2 regions of the Gilliamella sp. BG3 genome follow, and region 2 is predicted to be linked to the other one. Evidence: riboswitches for the same ligand, from Rfam matches in the RefSeq annotation. Region 2 holds a riboswitch; the other holds the start of a gene.
The links. A riboswitch is a leader RNA that binds a small molecule or an ion and turns the genes downstream of it on or off. The one in region 2 is predicted to bind thiamine pyrophosphate.
Positions count from the first base shown of each region.

Region 1: another riboswitch for thiamine pyrophosphate. It lies ahead of thiB (thiamine ABC transporter substrate binding subunit); the one in region 2 lies ahead of thiM (hydroxyethylthiazole kinase).

Region 1 covers NZ_JBIDFE010000011.1:17,580-24,985, forward strand. Annotated here, with positions in the region: gene thiP (thiamine/thiamine pyrophosphate ABC transporter permease) at 1-1,192, opposite strand, end outside; gene thiB (thiamine ABC transporter substrate binding subunit) at 1,207-2,202, opposite strand; TPP riboswitch at 2,243-2,351, opposite strand; gene ACGH6S_RS06515 (hypothetical protein) at 2,576-3,511, opposite strand; gene ACGH6S_RS06520 (hypothetical protein) at 4,007-5,395, opposite strand; gene rluB (23S rRNA pseudouridine(2605) synthase RluB) at 5,671-6,675, opposite strand; gene ACGH6S_RS06530 (L-threonylcarbamoyladenylate synthase) at 6,756-7,376, opposite strand.
Region 2 covers NZ_JBIDFE010000019.1:29,080-36,485, reverse strand. Annotated here, with positions in the region: gene thiD (bifunctional hydroxymethylpyrimidine kinase/phosphomethylpyrimidine kinase) at 1-225, opposite strand, end outside; gene thiE (thiamine phosphate synthase) at 237-878, opposite strand; gene thiM (hydroxyethylthiazole kinase) at 891-1,676, opposite strand; TPP riboswitch at 1,740-1,841, opposite strand; gene trkA (Trk system potassium transporter TrkA) at 1,880-3,241, opposite strand; gene trpS (tryptophan--tRNA ligase) at 3,350-4,345, opposite strand; gene ACGH6S_RS09405 (phosphoglycolate phosphatase) at 4,369-5,064, opposite strand; gene rpe (ribulose-phosphate 3-epimerase) at 5,057-5,734, opposite strand; gene ACGH6S_RS09395 (Dam family site-specific DNA-(adenine-N6)-methyltransferase) at 5,771-6,592, opposite strand; gene ACGH6S_RS09390 (SPOR domain-containing protein) at 6,641-7,406, opposite strand, start outside.

The DNA.
Region 1 (7,406 bases), on a different contig from region 2:
CACAAACAAAGACCGAACTATAAGCGTACGAAAATAACAGTAAAAACAGACCTGACGCCAGCACCATGCTTGGAATAATTAATATCAGCGATCCAATTAACATTAATCGATTACTCCAATTTATTTGCCGATAAATCAATAATCGGCTGTTTGTATAGAGTAATAATAAAGCTAGTAGCATAGCAATACTGGCTGACCCAAAAGCAATTAGTAAAGAAAACATAACTGCACGTTGAAAGGCCACTGAAAAAAATGACCACTGAAAAAAATAAATACCTTTTATTAATATAGTTATGATGGGTAGCAAAATAAATAATGCACCAATAACAATAATAACAAAACTCGACAAAATTAAGCTAAACGAAACAGGTAAACGATAACTTTGCTTAACATATTGAGTGTTAAATTTATAGCTATAATTAAACTTTTGCATCAACCCCATAAAAAAAGCACAACAAACCAACTGCAAACATGCTAAAAGCACGGCTTGTATCAAATCAAATTCACGGATGGATTGATAAATGGCAACTTCAAGTGTGGTATATTTAGGTCCACCACCTAGAGCTAATACAATAGCAAAGCTAGAAAAACAAAGCATAAAGATTAGCGATGCCATAGGTAGCAACTGTCGACGCAATAGTGGCCATTCCACCAATTTAAAATAAGTAAAACTCGAAAAATTCAATTGAGCAGCTAATTGTTTGTGTTCGGCTGGTACACTATTTAAGGTTTGATAAAACAAGCAACAAGCATAAGGGAAATTAAGAAATATATGTGCCAATAAAATACCTTTTAAACCATAAATGGATATCACAAAAGGCAAACCTAAATAATGACAAAACGACGCTAATAAACCATGTTGCCCATAAACAGATAATAACCCCGTTACCACAACCAACGTAGGAAATATAAACGTGATAGGCATAATGCGTAGCAATAGATTTTTACCCCAAAAATTGACTATCGATAGGGCTTTAGACATCAATATTGCCAATAACACAGATAGCAATGTTGATAACGTTGCTTGAAATATTGTTATCCAAATAACATGTAATAAATAACTATCAAAATAGACAGTTAAATTATTAGACTCAAAAGCAACTAAACAAAGCGCAAATAGTGCTGAACCTAATACAACTAAAATCAAGCTTGCAGCACTAATGCCAAGGATTAACGTTCTTAATTTCAACATTATACTGAATAAAACTATTTACTAATGGTGGATTTCCATTCACGCACCCAGCTCTTTTGATTATTTTTAACTTGCTTAGCATCAAACTCGAGTGCTTTATTGACTGGTTTAATTTGCTGAAAAGCTTCAGGCAACGTTATATTAATAATCGGATACATGAAATTTTTTTCAGCAAATTGACGTTGTACATCAGGCGTTAATAAATATTGTAAAAAAGCACGTGCCAATTCGGGATGCTGACTATACTTAGTAATACCCGCAACTTCGACTTGGCGATAATGCCCTTCGTCAAAAATAGCAGCAGCATAACGATGATCATTATCATTCATAATATGTGCAACTGGCGAAGTGCTATAACTAAGCACAAAATCAGCTTCGCCTTTTAAAAATAGGCCATAAGCTTCACCCCAACCTTTGGTCACTGTCACAGTATTTTTTGCTATTTTCTGCCATGCAGATGCAGCATCATCACCATATATATTTTTCACCCAAAATAATAAACCTAACCCAGGAGTACTGGTTCGTGGGTCTTGATAGATAATTTTCCAGTTGACTTTATTATCTACTAACTCATGCATGCTGTGTGGTGGATTACTGATTTTTTGTTGATCATAAATAAAAGCGAAATAACCAAAATCATAGGGCATAAAATCACTATCCCACCAGTTGGTATTTAAATTATCTGGTTTATTGATTTGATGAGGTATAACTATTTTGGCTTGTTTTGCCTGTTCTAAAAGATTGTTGTCTAATCCTAAAATTACATCGGCATTAGTTCTATCACCTTCAAGTCGCATTCGATTTAAAACCGCTACTCCATCGCCTAATGTAACAATCTCAAGTTCACAGTTACACTGTGCTTCAAACCCTTTCTCAATTGCTTTTCCTGGTCCCCATTCTGAAATAAAGGAATTATAACTATAAACAGTTAAGGTTGGTTTTACGTTGGCAGCATTTGCCATAAAAGGTACCGAAAATACCAAAGATAATAACAATTTTTTACAAAACATTTTGCCTCCAAAATAGCAAATAAAAGACAAAAGGTTTGAGCAAGTGCAATAACTCAAATCCCTCCGCTGGCATGATCCAGTTCAGGTTCGGCGGGTTATGTTATCCTATCTAACATTCTCAGCCCTTTAGGGCACCCCGTTGAGAACATCAATTAGTTTAGAGGTTAGTATGAAGATTGTAAACATCAGAAGTGATAAAAATTTAATGTAGGAACAACTCACTTTATTTATGAAGCTTTAAAAAATGGCTATAAAGAATATACATGAAAACAAAACTAACGCCTTATCACTGACGAAAGATATGGCGCTTATATTATAAAGAAGATGTAACTATTACCGATTCGGTTAAACATTTACCTTTACTTAAATTAGTTTATTGAGTAATAAAAAAATTAAGTTGATTAGTTTCATCGAATGCCCCCTCAAGTTCTCTTGTAGCGAACTGATAGCTTTGATTTGAATCTCCTGCTTTCGTACATTCTGTTATGATGGCATGTTTCGTGTGAAAAGTTTCAGACGATGTTAACTGTTTGTATAACAATGCCAAATCTTTACCTGTCAGAGTAAAAAGCTTATTCCAATCATTTAACTGCGTTTCAACAAATTCGCGACCTTTCTTACAAGTAATAGCATCTAGCTGAATATTTGGTATAGTATATTTTTTAAGCTCAGAAAATTTAGGATGTTCATTTATAAAATCAACTTTTTCATTAAGCCCTTCTGCTTTTAAAGCTTCAATAAAGCCATCTTCTCGGAATAATTTGATTTTTCGAGATTGAAATTGCCCTTTCCCTCGTAAAGTTACTTCATCTGGATAAGGTTCATCTACTGAATAATCCCAAAAATCTTTTTGACGCTCAATAAAAACATCATTAATAACTTTAACTGGTAGTTCAAGCTCTTGCTGTTCACCTTTAATAATTACTGGAACTGAATTTAAATATTTAGCTATCAACTTATCGTAAGTTTCATCACTCACATTTGAAGTTGTATAGAAAGTTGTTAATAAATAATAATTACTTTGAGTAGGATTAATTAATCCTGAACTATTAGTTGTTGAAGGTTTAGCTATAAAATTTAATGATTGATTACCGTAAGACAGTGTATGCTTACCGTATTCAAATGTATAATTCACACTTGATTTTGCTGGAATGGTTAATTCATTTCCATCAATAATCACTTTTATTTCATTTGGTGTTGGATTATCAATCATACGATCAACAGAGCTAGACGAAGTGGTATCTGAACCAAAACAACCGACCAATGTTATGCTGCAAACTAGCAACAAAGAATATTTTATTTTTTTCATCGTATTAATTTTTTGTAAAGTTTTTAAAAGAAACCATATTTTATCATGAATTTGATAAAACAACTATTTTAGTTATCACTTCAATAATTGAATTGAAAAAGTATGGAGTTGATGTTCTGATAAACCAAACGTCGTTTTATTTTAGATGAAATTTAGTACTGATATAGCAACTTTTTAATTGTAGGAATTTCTAGTGTTGTTTACAGTAATTAATACTATAAACATTGCGAGAAATCATGCATCAACAAGGATTCAAGTTTCATTTAGCCGAAAACAGTGTTTACTAACCAACGCTGCCCCAAACAAACACATTTTTAATTTTTGACTAGATATGATCTAATCCATCCCGTACTTCTTTATATTGGACGAATTAAAGCAACTCCGCAAATAAATAAAAACATTCAATTTACTCATTGGACACTCATTTATAAAAATGAGCACCAATGAGTAAGTAGTCTTTATTTAGTTAAATTTTAGTTATGACATTTATAGTAATTATAGATATGATAAATCCCGAACCATATCTTCAATATATACTTTTAATTCTGTTAATTGCTGTTCTTTTGCCGCTCGAAGCAAGCTATCTTTGGTTTGCAATGTTCCTTTACTGTAATTATGTAAATTTGATGGCACATTGCCAGAGTAGATATAATCATGTTTTGCTGACGTTTGTACAATGTTAAATGATTTACTGTAACTATAGATTCCATGAGCCTCAATTTTAGTGGTTAAGGTTAATTTGTTGCTGTGAGTCACAGTTTGTAAATTAAACTGCTGATCTTTATAGGTTTTAACTTGCTTTTTATTACCGTTTTCGTCAGCGAATTCAATAAATTTATCAAATATTTTTTCGGTTTTGGTTTCATTGTTAACTGATTTACCAAGATCAGAAAATTCAACATTTGTCGTTACACGGATCGTGACATCTGCTTGTCCTGGTTGGTAGATAACAAATTCTATAAAGTCTTTACTTAATAGATCTGTTACATAAGATTTTAATTCTGAAGAATTATAATAAACTTTTATTTTCCCTTCTCTTTTATATTTATCTGCTTGGAAATCTGCATCGCGAAACGCTCCGTATTGGCGATAAGCCGAAGCAGCTGAAGCGTAATATTGGGCAACTTCTCGAAATTGATAACGACGTGTTGCTGTTCTGGCTAATTGTTGTGCTTGTTCATAAGCATTTTCTGCTTGTTGAGTACAGTGTTTTCTATCATTCTCAATAGAAAGTTTGTCACTATCTTTGTACTTGCCAAGAGGCTGATATACTTCCGAGGCATTATTAAATGCATCCGCAGCAGCTTTATAATTACCTTGCTGTGCTAACATTTTTCCTTGGTCATAATAATCTTTAGCAGCAAGTTGCATATATTTTTTATTTGCATTGTTATACAAACTTTCAATGTTTTTATAGTTGTATTGCTCAAATCCTTTTTTGTATAAATCGGCTTTTATTCTATAACTTTTACTATCGGTTCCTGTGATTGAATTACCATAGTCATAGTACTCTTTTGCGATACTCTCTTGTAATTTAGTAAAATCATATTTATTATCAAAAAAACTGATTTCTTGGCTATAAAAGCGATCACTTAATCGCAGTTTCATTGCTAATAAATTTTGGTAGCATTCTATTCGTTTGGCATAATCCTGATTATTGGCATTTGATAAAGTTGTTTCATAATGTTGCATAACGTTATTGACGATATTTTGTAGTCGTTGTACGTCTTTTTGACCTAATTTTGCAGTACCCTTATCCTCAATACTATCCGCCAATAAGTTGATGCTTTCTAAATATTTTCCTTCTTTATAAGCTTCTTCTGCTGTACGTGTATGACAAGCGGCTAATAAGAACATAAAAAAAACAGCTATAATTATACGCATAATTTTCCTTTCAATTCATTTTAGTTTATTTTTTTGCTTGTTCATCTTGTTATTAAGATGAAAACTGTTTAAATATAGCTTGATTAATAAGCTAGTTGGTGAGTCTATTATAAATTAGTTCTAATTTATTAACTTTTTTTGCTAAAAATTGATTAACTAGTTACTCATTATTATTGGGTGACAAGTCAGTTTATTTGAAATAGGAAAGGTGTGAATTATATTTTATGCTGGTACCCTTAAATAGCTAAACAAACTATTTAAGGGCAGGGTAAAGGTTATTTTCGAGTTGCTTTTTGAGTTACTCTTTGCCGTGTTGTTTTAGTCTGTTGATTAAGTTTGACTCGTTTAGGTCTTACTATTCTTTTGTCAGAAGAAGAACTTGTGGTGAAACTTTTAGATTCAGGTGGCAAACCGACTAGTTCACGTAAGTAATTGACTGAGTCAATACCAAGTTCTAGCCAAGTTCCGCGTGATAATCCTTTGGGTAAAGTGATATTGCCATAGCGAATGCGTAGCAATCGACTAACTTGCACATCAATAGCTTCCCACATTCTACGAACTTCCCGATTACGGCCTTCTGTTATAACTACATTAAACCATTGGTTAATTCCATCACCACCTTGTGCTTTAATTGATTGAAATGAGGCTGGGCCATCTTCTAGTTGCACCCCTTTACGAAGTTGGTTAATTTGTTGATCAGTCACATTACCAAATACTCGCACTGCATATTCACGCTCAATCTCGTGCCGTGGATGCATTAATCGATTAGCTAATTCACCATCAGTTGTGAATAATAATAAACCCGATGTATTGATATCAAGTCTGCCAATGTTCACCCAACGTGCATTTTTTAATCTAGGTAAACGTTCAAAAACAGTTGCCCGTCCTTGCGGATCATTGCGGGAACAAATTTCACCTTCTGGTTTGTAGTAAGCTAGTACTCGGCAAACTTCTTTTTCTTTACTTCTAAGCTGAACTAAATGTCCATTGATACGAATTTTAGGGTTTGCATTTACATCAACTCGATCGCCTAATGAGGCAATTTTACCATCTACACTGATTTTACCGTCCACAATCATTGCTTCAATCTCTCGGCGTGATCCATTACCTAAATTAGCTAATACTTTTTGGAGTTTTTCAGTATTATCATGTGCCGATGTTTTGCGTGTAATAGCTGGTACTTTTGAGGTTTTTGGTTTTTCGTAGAGTTGCTTTTCCTTTGCTTTAACGCTATTTGTCTTTTTGCCAAGTTGTGGGAATGCTAATTTGCTATTTTTCATAAAATCCTCGCTGTTACCTTCTCAGGTATCAATTTTCTATTAACTATATTGTCGATATATTGACAATAAAAAATGAACATTTATTCGAATGGCTTAGTGTCTCCACTTCCTTTACGAATAATTGTTGGATAGTCATTAGTCAAGTCAATTACGCTGGTAGGTTGTTGACCTATATAACCACCGTGCACAATCGCATCAAGCTGATAACCTATTTTATCTTCTATTTCGTCGGGATCGGATTGCGCTTGGTCATCATTAGGTAAAATTAATGTCGCAGTCATTAATGGCTGCCCTAATAATTCGAGCAACGCTAAATCAATTTTATTATCAGGAATTCTTAGTCCAATTGTTTTGCGTTTTTCATTCATCAATCGACGAGGTACTTCTTTACTTGCCTGTAAAATAAAAACATATTTACCTGGGGTATTATTTTTTAGTAACCGAAAAGTTGTGTTATCTACAAAAGCATAACTAGATAGTTCAGAAAGATCACGGCACATCAAGGTAAAATTGTGATTTTTATCAAGTTGACGAATTTGACAAATTCGATCAACACCCGATTTATTGTCTAGTAAACAACCCAGTGAATATCCTGAATCGGTCGGAAAAGCTATAACACCACCATCATTTAATATGTTGACAACTTGATTTAATAATCGAGTTTGCGGATTATCTGGATGAATATAAAAAGTTTGACTCATAATTTTCTTCTATATCAATATTATTGTTAA
Region 2 (7,406 bases):
TACGCTATTAATTTGAATATCTTGATAAAGTGTATTAAATTGGGCTTCAATAAATTCGGGCGATATAGCTAATACCGCATCAACCCCTTGCGTGCTTTGTGCCGTTAGGGCAGTGATAACTGACATACCATATGCACCAAGTGCAGAAAAAGTTTTTAGATCGGCTTGAATACCTGCACCACCGCTAGGATCAGATCCTGCAATGGTTAATGCAATTGTTGTCATGATCGTATTTCCTATTTAGCTTGTTTGATTTTGTTGATAAGCGATAATGTTGCTTGTTGAATATCTTTTTTGCCACAAATAGCCGAAACTACAGCAACGCCGTCAATGCCCGTTTGAATAATATTAGTTATATTGTTTTCATCAATACCACCAATGGCAACAGCTGGGCACTGTTTTAGTTTGACTAATTCAGTTAATTGTTCTGTTCCTATTGCTACCGTTGCATTTTTTTTGGTTATGGTTGGGAAGATAGGCCCTATGCCAATATAATTAACCTGCTGCCAAGGAACTGCTTTAAGTTGTTGTTGGTTAGTTACCGAAAGACCTAACCATTTATCTTTGCCGATAAGTTGTCGAGCTACATCAACAGGCAAATCACTTTGTCCAATATGGACACCATCGGCATCAACCGCTAAAGCAATATCTACATGATCATTTATAAATAGTGGAACAGAGGTGTCGCTTAATGCTTCTTTCAATGCTAAGGCAGCGTAGTACCAATCTTTACCGCTAAATTCATGTTCAGATCTTAACTGTATTGCAGTCACACCATTTGAAACAGCAATTTTTGTGGTGTTTATCATGCCATTAATGCCACCGCATAATAATGGATCAAGGACTAAATAGAGGGTTAAATCCAGTTGTTTTTTCATCTGATTTCCTTATTAAAGCGATGGGTTAAATGTTGAGAGTTGATCTAATAGTGATATCGAGAAAGTTCCTAATCCTTGTTGTTTATTAGCTAGCTCACCAGCTTTTTTCATCATAAAACATGCACAGGCAGTGGCTGATAATGGGTCAGGAGAATTAGCTATGAAAGCCGCTACCATTGCAGATAATGAACATCCTGTACCTGTTACTTTTGTTAAAGCAATATCACCTCCAGCTATACTATATGTGCTGTTTCCGTTAGTTATGTAGTCAACATCGCCCGTCATTGCGACAATAGTTTGATATTTTTGCGCAAGCTCTTGGGCAGCGTTTAAAGCTGATTGAGTTGTGTCTTGACCGTCGGGTCCTTTTGAGAAAGATTTTTGACCATTTAGTGCTAATATTTCTGAAGCATTACCTCGTATTACTGCGGGATTAAATGATAATAATTGATGTGCAATTTCAGTTCGATAATTAAGTGCTGCTCCTACAGCAACAGGATCGAGTACCCATGGGGTTTGTGTTTGCTGTGCCTTGGCGGCCGCTAATAGCATACTTTGGGCTGTGTTGCTGTGAATAGTGCCAATATTAATCAGTAAGCTATCGGCAATATTGACAAATTCAGCAACTTCTTGTTCGGCAATTACCATTGCTGGTGATGCACCAATAGCAAGTAGTACATTGGCGGTAAAGTTTTGGACTACATCATTAGTAATGCAATGTACTAGTGGGCGGTGTTGTTTTATATAATTGATAAAAGGAGCGGTTTGGGTAATTTGGAATGATTTGGCTGCTGACATATTTCTTCCTTTCTTACTGATTTATTAATTTATAAATGTCGGGAAGAATTTGCCAATTTAAGGCTTTTATGGCTTAGACTTCCCTACGCTGGTATAATCCAGATCAGGTTCAACGGGTGAAATCTCAGTTTTTTGTTTAGACAAAAAACACCCCGAGTCAAAATGATTTTTTTATTATGAACTGATTATCTGTTTTTAACAAGCTATTGTAATAATCTTTCAATATCAGTAATTGCTTTTCTATCTGGTAAGAAGATGATTAGATGATCATTGTCTTCAATGGTTAAATCAGTATTAACGATAATAACATCTTCTCCACGCACTATAGCTCCAATGGTTGCACCCGATGGGAGTTTTAGGCCATTAATATTTTTGCCAACCAGTCTTGATGTTTCACCATTACCATTGGCAATAATTTCGACAATTTCGGATTCTCCTTGTCTTAATGAAACAACTTTAACAACCCCAGTTTGTCTAACATGGCTTAATAGCTCAGATATTGTGGCGTGTTGTGGGGAAATCGCAATATCAATCACACTATCATTAATTAGTTCAAGGTAGGCTTGGCGTTGAATTAATACAATTACTTTTTTCGCTCCCATTCTTTTGGCTAACATGGAGGACATGATGTTGGATTCATCATCACTGGTAACAGCGATAAATAGATCAGTAAGTTCAACTTGTTCTTGTGAGAGCAATTCTTGATCCGATGATTCCCCATGTAATACTGTTGTATTAACAAGTTGCTCGGCAATTAATTCTGCTCGTTCGGCATTTCGCTCAATTAATTTGACTTGATAGTTATTTTCTAAACGTTTTGCTAGAGCGACAGCGACACCACCACCGCCACTGATAATTATTCGTTTATATGGTTTTTCTAACCTTTGTAACTCACTGGTCACCGCTTTGATATTAACGGGGGGAGTTATAAAGTAGACCATATCGCCCGCTTCTATAAGTGTTGAACCAAGCGGTCGGATAAAACGGTTTTTACGGTAAATAGCTACTACTCGAGCTTCAACATGTGGTAAATGTTCTTTGAGTTCTGATAATTCACTACCTACTAAAGCACCGCCATAATAAGCGGTAACGGCAACCAAACAGACACGATTGTCGTAAAAAGATGCAAATTGTAGCGAACCAGGATATTGTACTAATTGACTAATATGGTTGGTGATAAGGTTTTCTGGAGCAATGATATGATTGATATTAATACAATCTTTATTGAAAAGAGGGTAGTTTTCGTTATTGTATTCAGGTGATCTAATGCGTGCAACTTTTTGTGGAATATTGAACATGACATGCCCAATTTGGCAGGCCATCATGTTGACTTCATCAGAGTTAGTTACAGCAACAAGCATATCAGCTGATTCAGCACCAGCACTTTCTAAAACTTGTGGGTATGATGATTTTCCGCAAATCACCTGTAAATCAAAACGTTCTTGTAGTGATTGTAATTTATCATAATTTTCATCAATCACCGTGACATCATTTTGTTTTTCAGTAACAAGATATTCAGCAAGCGCACTACCTGTTTGTCCTGCACCAAGAATAATAATCTTCATAACTAACCTGTATATTTAAATGGCTTTAATTGTTACCCATTTTCCTTGTATATTAAAGCCATTGCATACTGTTTTATTTTTAGTAACAATCAGTTATTAATTTTTCAATTATACAAAACCGATTGCATCATAAACTTTTTTCAAAGTTGGTGCGGCTTTTGAGCGTGCTTTTTCTGCCCCTTCTTGCATTATTGAAATTAGATAACTTTCATCATCTCGATACTGATGATACTTCGCTTGAAGTGTAGTTAGCATATCAATGACTTGTGTTGCTACTTCGGTTTTAAGGTGGCCATACATTTTGCCTTCGAACTCTTTTTCAAGTTCGCTGATAGGCTTACCTGTCACGCCAGTTAAAATGTCAAGTAGGTTTGAAACACCAGCTTTATTTTTTAGATCGTAACGTACCACAGGTGGCTCATCTGAATCGGTCATTGCACGTTTTATTTTTTTCTCGATATCTTTTGGATTTTCGAGTAAACCAATTACGTTATTGCGATTTTCGTCTGATTTAGACATTTTTTTAGTGGGTTCTTGTAGTGACATGACGCGAGCACCCACTTTCGAAATAAAGGGCTCAGGAATAGTAAATATGTCACCGTAAAGCGCATTAAATCGCATAGCAATGTCGCGTGATAGTTCAAGATGTTGTTTTTGGTCGTCACCTACTGGTACTAAGTTTGCTTGATAGAGCAAAATATCCGCAGCCATCAGTACTGGGTAATCAAACAATCCCGCATTGATGTTTTCAGAATGACGAGATGATTTATCTTTAAATTGAGTCATACGGCTAAGTTCACCAAAGTAGGTGTAACAGTTTAATGCCCAGCCGAGTTCTGCATGCGCAGGCACTTGTGATTGTACAAAAATGGTACTTTTTTGCGGATCAATACCACAAGCTAAATATAGAGCGAGTGTGTCTAATGTGGCTTTACGTAATTTGTTCGGATCTTGGCGTACGGTAATTGCATGTTGATTGACGATACAATAAATGCAATCATATTCGCCTTGCAGAGCCACCCAATTTTTTAAAGCACCTAAGTAGTTGCCAAGTGTTAGTTCTCCTGATGGCTGAGCGCCACTAAATACAATCGGTTTGCTCATAATTTATTCCTAATCTATGCTAATTATTTTTTTGCCTTAGCTTTTGGCTGAGGTAATAATGTTAATATGTCTTTAAAATCGTCAAATAAGAAATCAGGGTTGCTAGTGGCAATCGATATGCCATAGTTATAACCATAGCTTAATGCAACAGTTGGGCAGTTAGCATTTTGGGCTGCAGTAATATCATTTTTTGAATCACCAACAAAAAGTAACTGATCACAGAATAATCCAAATTTAGCCATTACTTGGTATAAAGGGGCTGGGTGTGGTTTTAATTTGATCACATCCCCTCCACCAAGCACTAATGAAAAGTACTCTTTTATACCTAAAGAAGTCAGCAAAGCAGGCAAAAACTGTGCCGGTTTATTGGTTACTAATGCTAGTGGATAATTATTATCGTGAAGTACTTTTAAGGTCTCTTTAACATTGGGAAATAGTTTTGTTTCTGCATCGATGACTTTATCATAGTGTTGATTAAATAGATCTTTAGCTTTGGCAAATAGTTCTGTTGATGGATCGACTTCAATTACTTTGAATACTCGTTCTAGCATAATATCAATACCATTGCCTACAAAGTTTTTGATTTTCTCGTTGCTGATTGTAGGTAGATTCAAGTCTGCTAACATATTTTGTGTTGCTAATGCTAGTCCTGGTACGCTGTCAACTAATGTACCATCTAAATCAAAAGCTACTGCTTGAATATTTTCTAGTTTATTCATGTTCAACTCCTGCTAACTCTTTACGCATGGCGTCAATAACTGTTTTATAATCGGGTTGGCTAAATATAGCTGAACCAGCAACAAACATATCGGCACCAGCTCTAGCTATTTCGGCAATATTGTCAATTTTTACACCGCCATCAATTTCTAAACGAATATTGCGTCCAGATTCAATAATGCGCTGTTTAGCTTGTTGTAATTTCTTAATTGTTGAAGGTATAAAAGATTGACCTCCAAAACCTGGGTTAACACTCATTAATAAAATAATATCAATTTTATCCATGACGTAATCTAAATAATCAAGCGGTGTAGCTGGATTAAATACAATACCAGCTGTGCAGCCATGATCTTTAATTAACTGTAATGAACGATCCAAATGGACAGTAGCTTCCGGATGAATAGATATATTGGTTGCCCCAGCTTTGGCAAATGAGGTAATTATCTCTTCAACAGGTGATACCATCAAATGCACATCAATGGGAGCCTTAATACCATAGTTTCGTAAAGCTTTACAAAACATTGCTCCCATTGTGAGATTAGGTACAAAATGGTTGTCCATGACATCAAAATGTATTACATCAGCTCCTGCATCTAGCACTTTTTGTGTATCTTCACCAAGGCGAGCGAAATCAGCTGATAATATTGATGGAGCAATAATGTATTCTTTCATAACTTACCTCTAATAACTCGCTTTATATTTAGCTATCTAAGACTTTTTGTATAATGCTAGAATCTCGTCAATTTTTTTTCTTCCTTTACCGGCACAGCTAATTGATCGTCTCATTTCTGTTCGATAAAGTTCGCTTGCATTGTTATAAAGGTTCATTGTGTAATCAGTATAATGATTAGACACAAGCACGGGTATGTTTTTTTTATACGCCATAGTTTCAGCTAATTCTGACAAGTTTTTGTGCTCTTCAAATCCAAATATATTTGAGTAATAAGCCGTAAATCCAGCTGATTCATTTGGGGGTATATAGGGGGGATCACAATAAATTACTGAATTTTTTGCCGCTTTCTTCATTACTTCGTGGTAAGGTGCGCAAAAAAATTGTGCTCTTTGAGCTTTTTCTGCAAAAAAGTAAAGTTCTTTTTCAGGAAAATAAATTGTCTTATAGCGTCCAAATGGTACGTTAAATAGTCCATTGTTGTTATAACGACATAAGCCGTTATAACAATGTCGATTTAAATAGACAAATAAAAGCGATCTGATGTACTGATCTTTACTTCCATTGAATACATCACGCAGTTGATAAAACGCATCTGGGTGATTGTTTTGAGCAACAAATAGTAATCTAAGGTCACGGATAAATTGATCTGGACTTGATTTTAATAATGTAAATAATGAAATTAAGTCATGGTTGATATCCGCTAAGATATAACTTTTATAGTTAGTATTTAAAAAAACAGAACCAGCTCCAACAAAAGGTTCTATTAGCTGATCGCCCTCTGGTAGATACCGTTTAATTGTGTCCACAAGCTCATATTTTCCTCCAGCCCATTTTAAAAAGGCTCGTTGCTTCTTCAACGGATACTCCTATTTGTCGTTGATCGGATAAATAAACGATATCCTTGGTTATTTTGCTACTTTTTCTTTATTAATCATTGCACCAGATTTAACCCATGGTTTGTCTTTCTGTAGTGCATTTGGCAAAGACTTGATTGCTTTATGTGCCTCATCTACTGATGAATAGTTGCCTTTTATTAAAATAAACATTGAACCAGATTTATGTTTGGTTTCATAAATATGGTAATCTGTTATATCGTTTTGTTTTACAAATTTTTTTAGACCTTCAAGTGATTTAGAGGCACTAAGCTGAACGACATAATGATCATTTTCTATCTTAATATTTTTCCCTAAATCATTATTTTCAGTTTTACGATTAACAGAGTTAGATGTGTTTTTTTTCGTATTATTTTTATTTGATTTAACCCTACCATTAGATGTTGCCGCAGAATGATGATTTGCTTTAGAATCTCCATTTGAGTCATTTATTGATAGGTTTAAGCCATTACTTGTATCTGAAAAGGATTCAAGTTGCTGTTGTTGTGTATTAAATTTATTTAATGTACTGTTTGATGTATCTGTCACCAGTTCATTACTTTTAGGTTGATTTCCACCAATTCCAACACTATTTTGTTCATCAGTGATTGTATTATTGTTTTCTTCTGTTGAAGCCACTCCATTAACCACAGGTGGTGTTAATGGTGTTCCTTCTTTTTTACGAGAAGAATTAAAAATAATCAAACCAAGCAATAAAAGAATAATAATTGCTGAACCAAAAATAATTAATTTTTTCTTTGGAAGATCTTGAAGAAAACTAAGTAATCTGAATGAATGC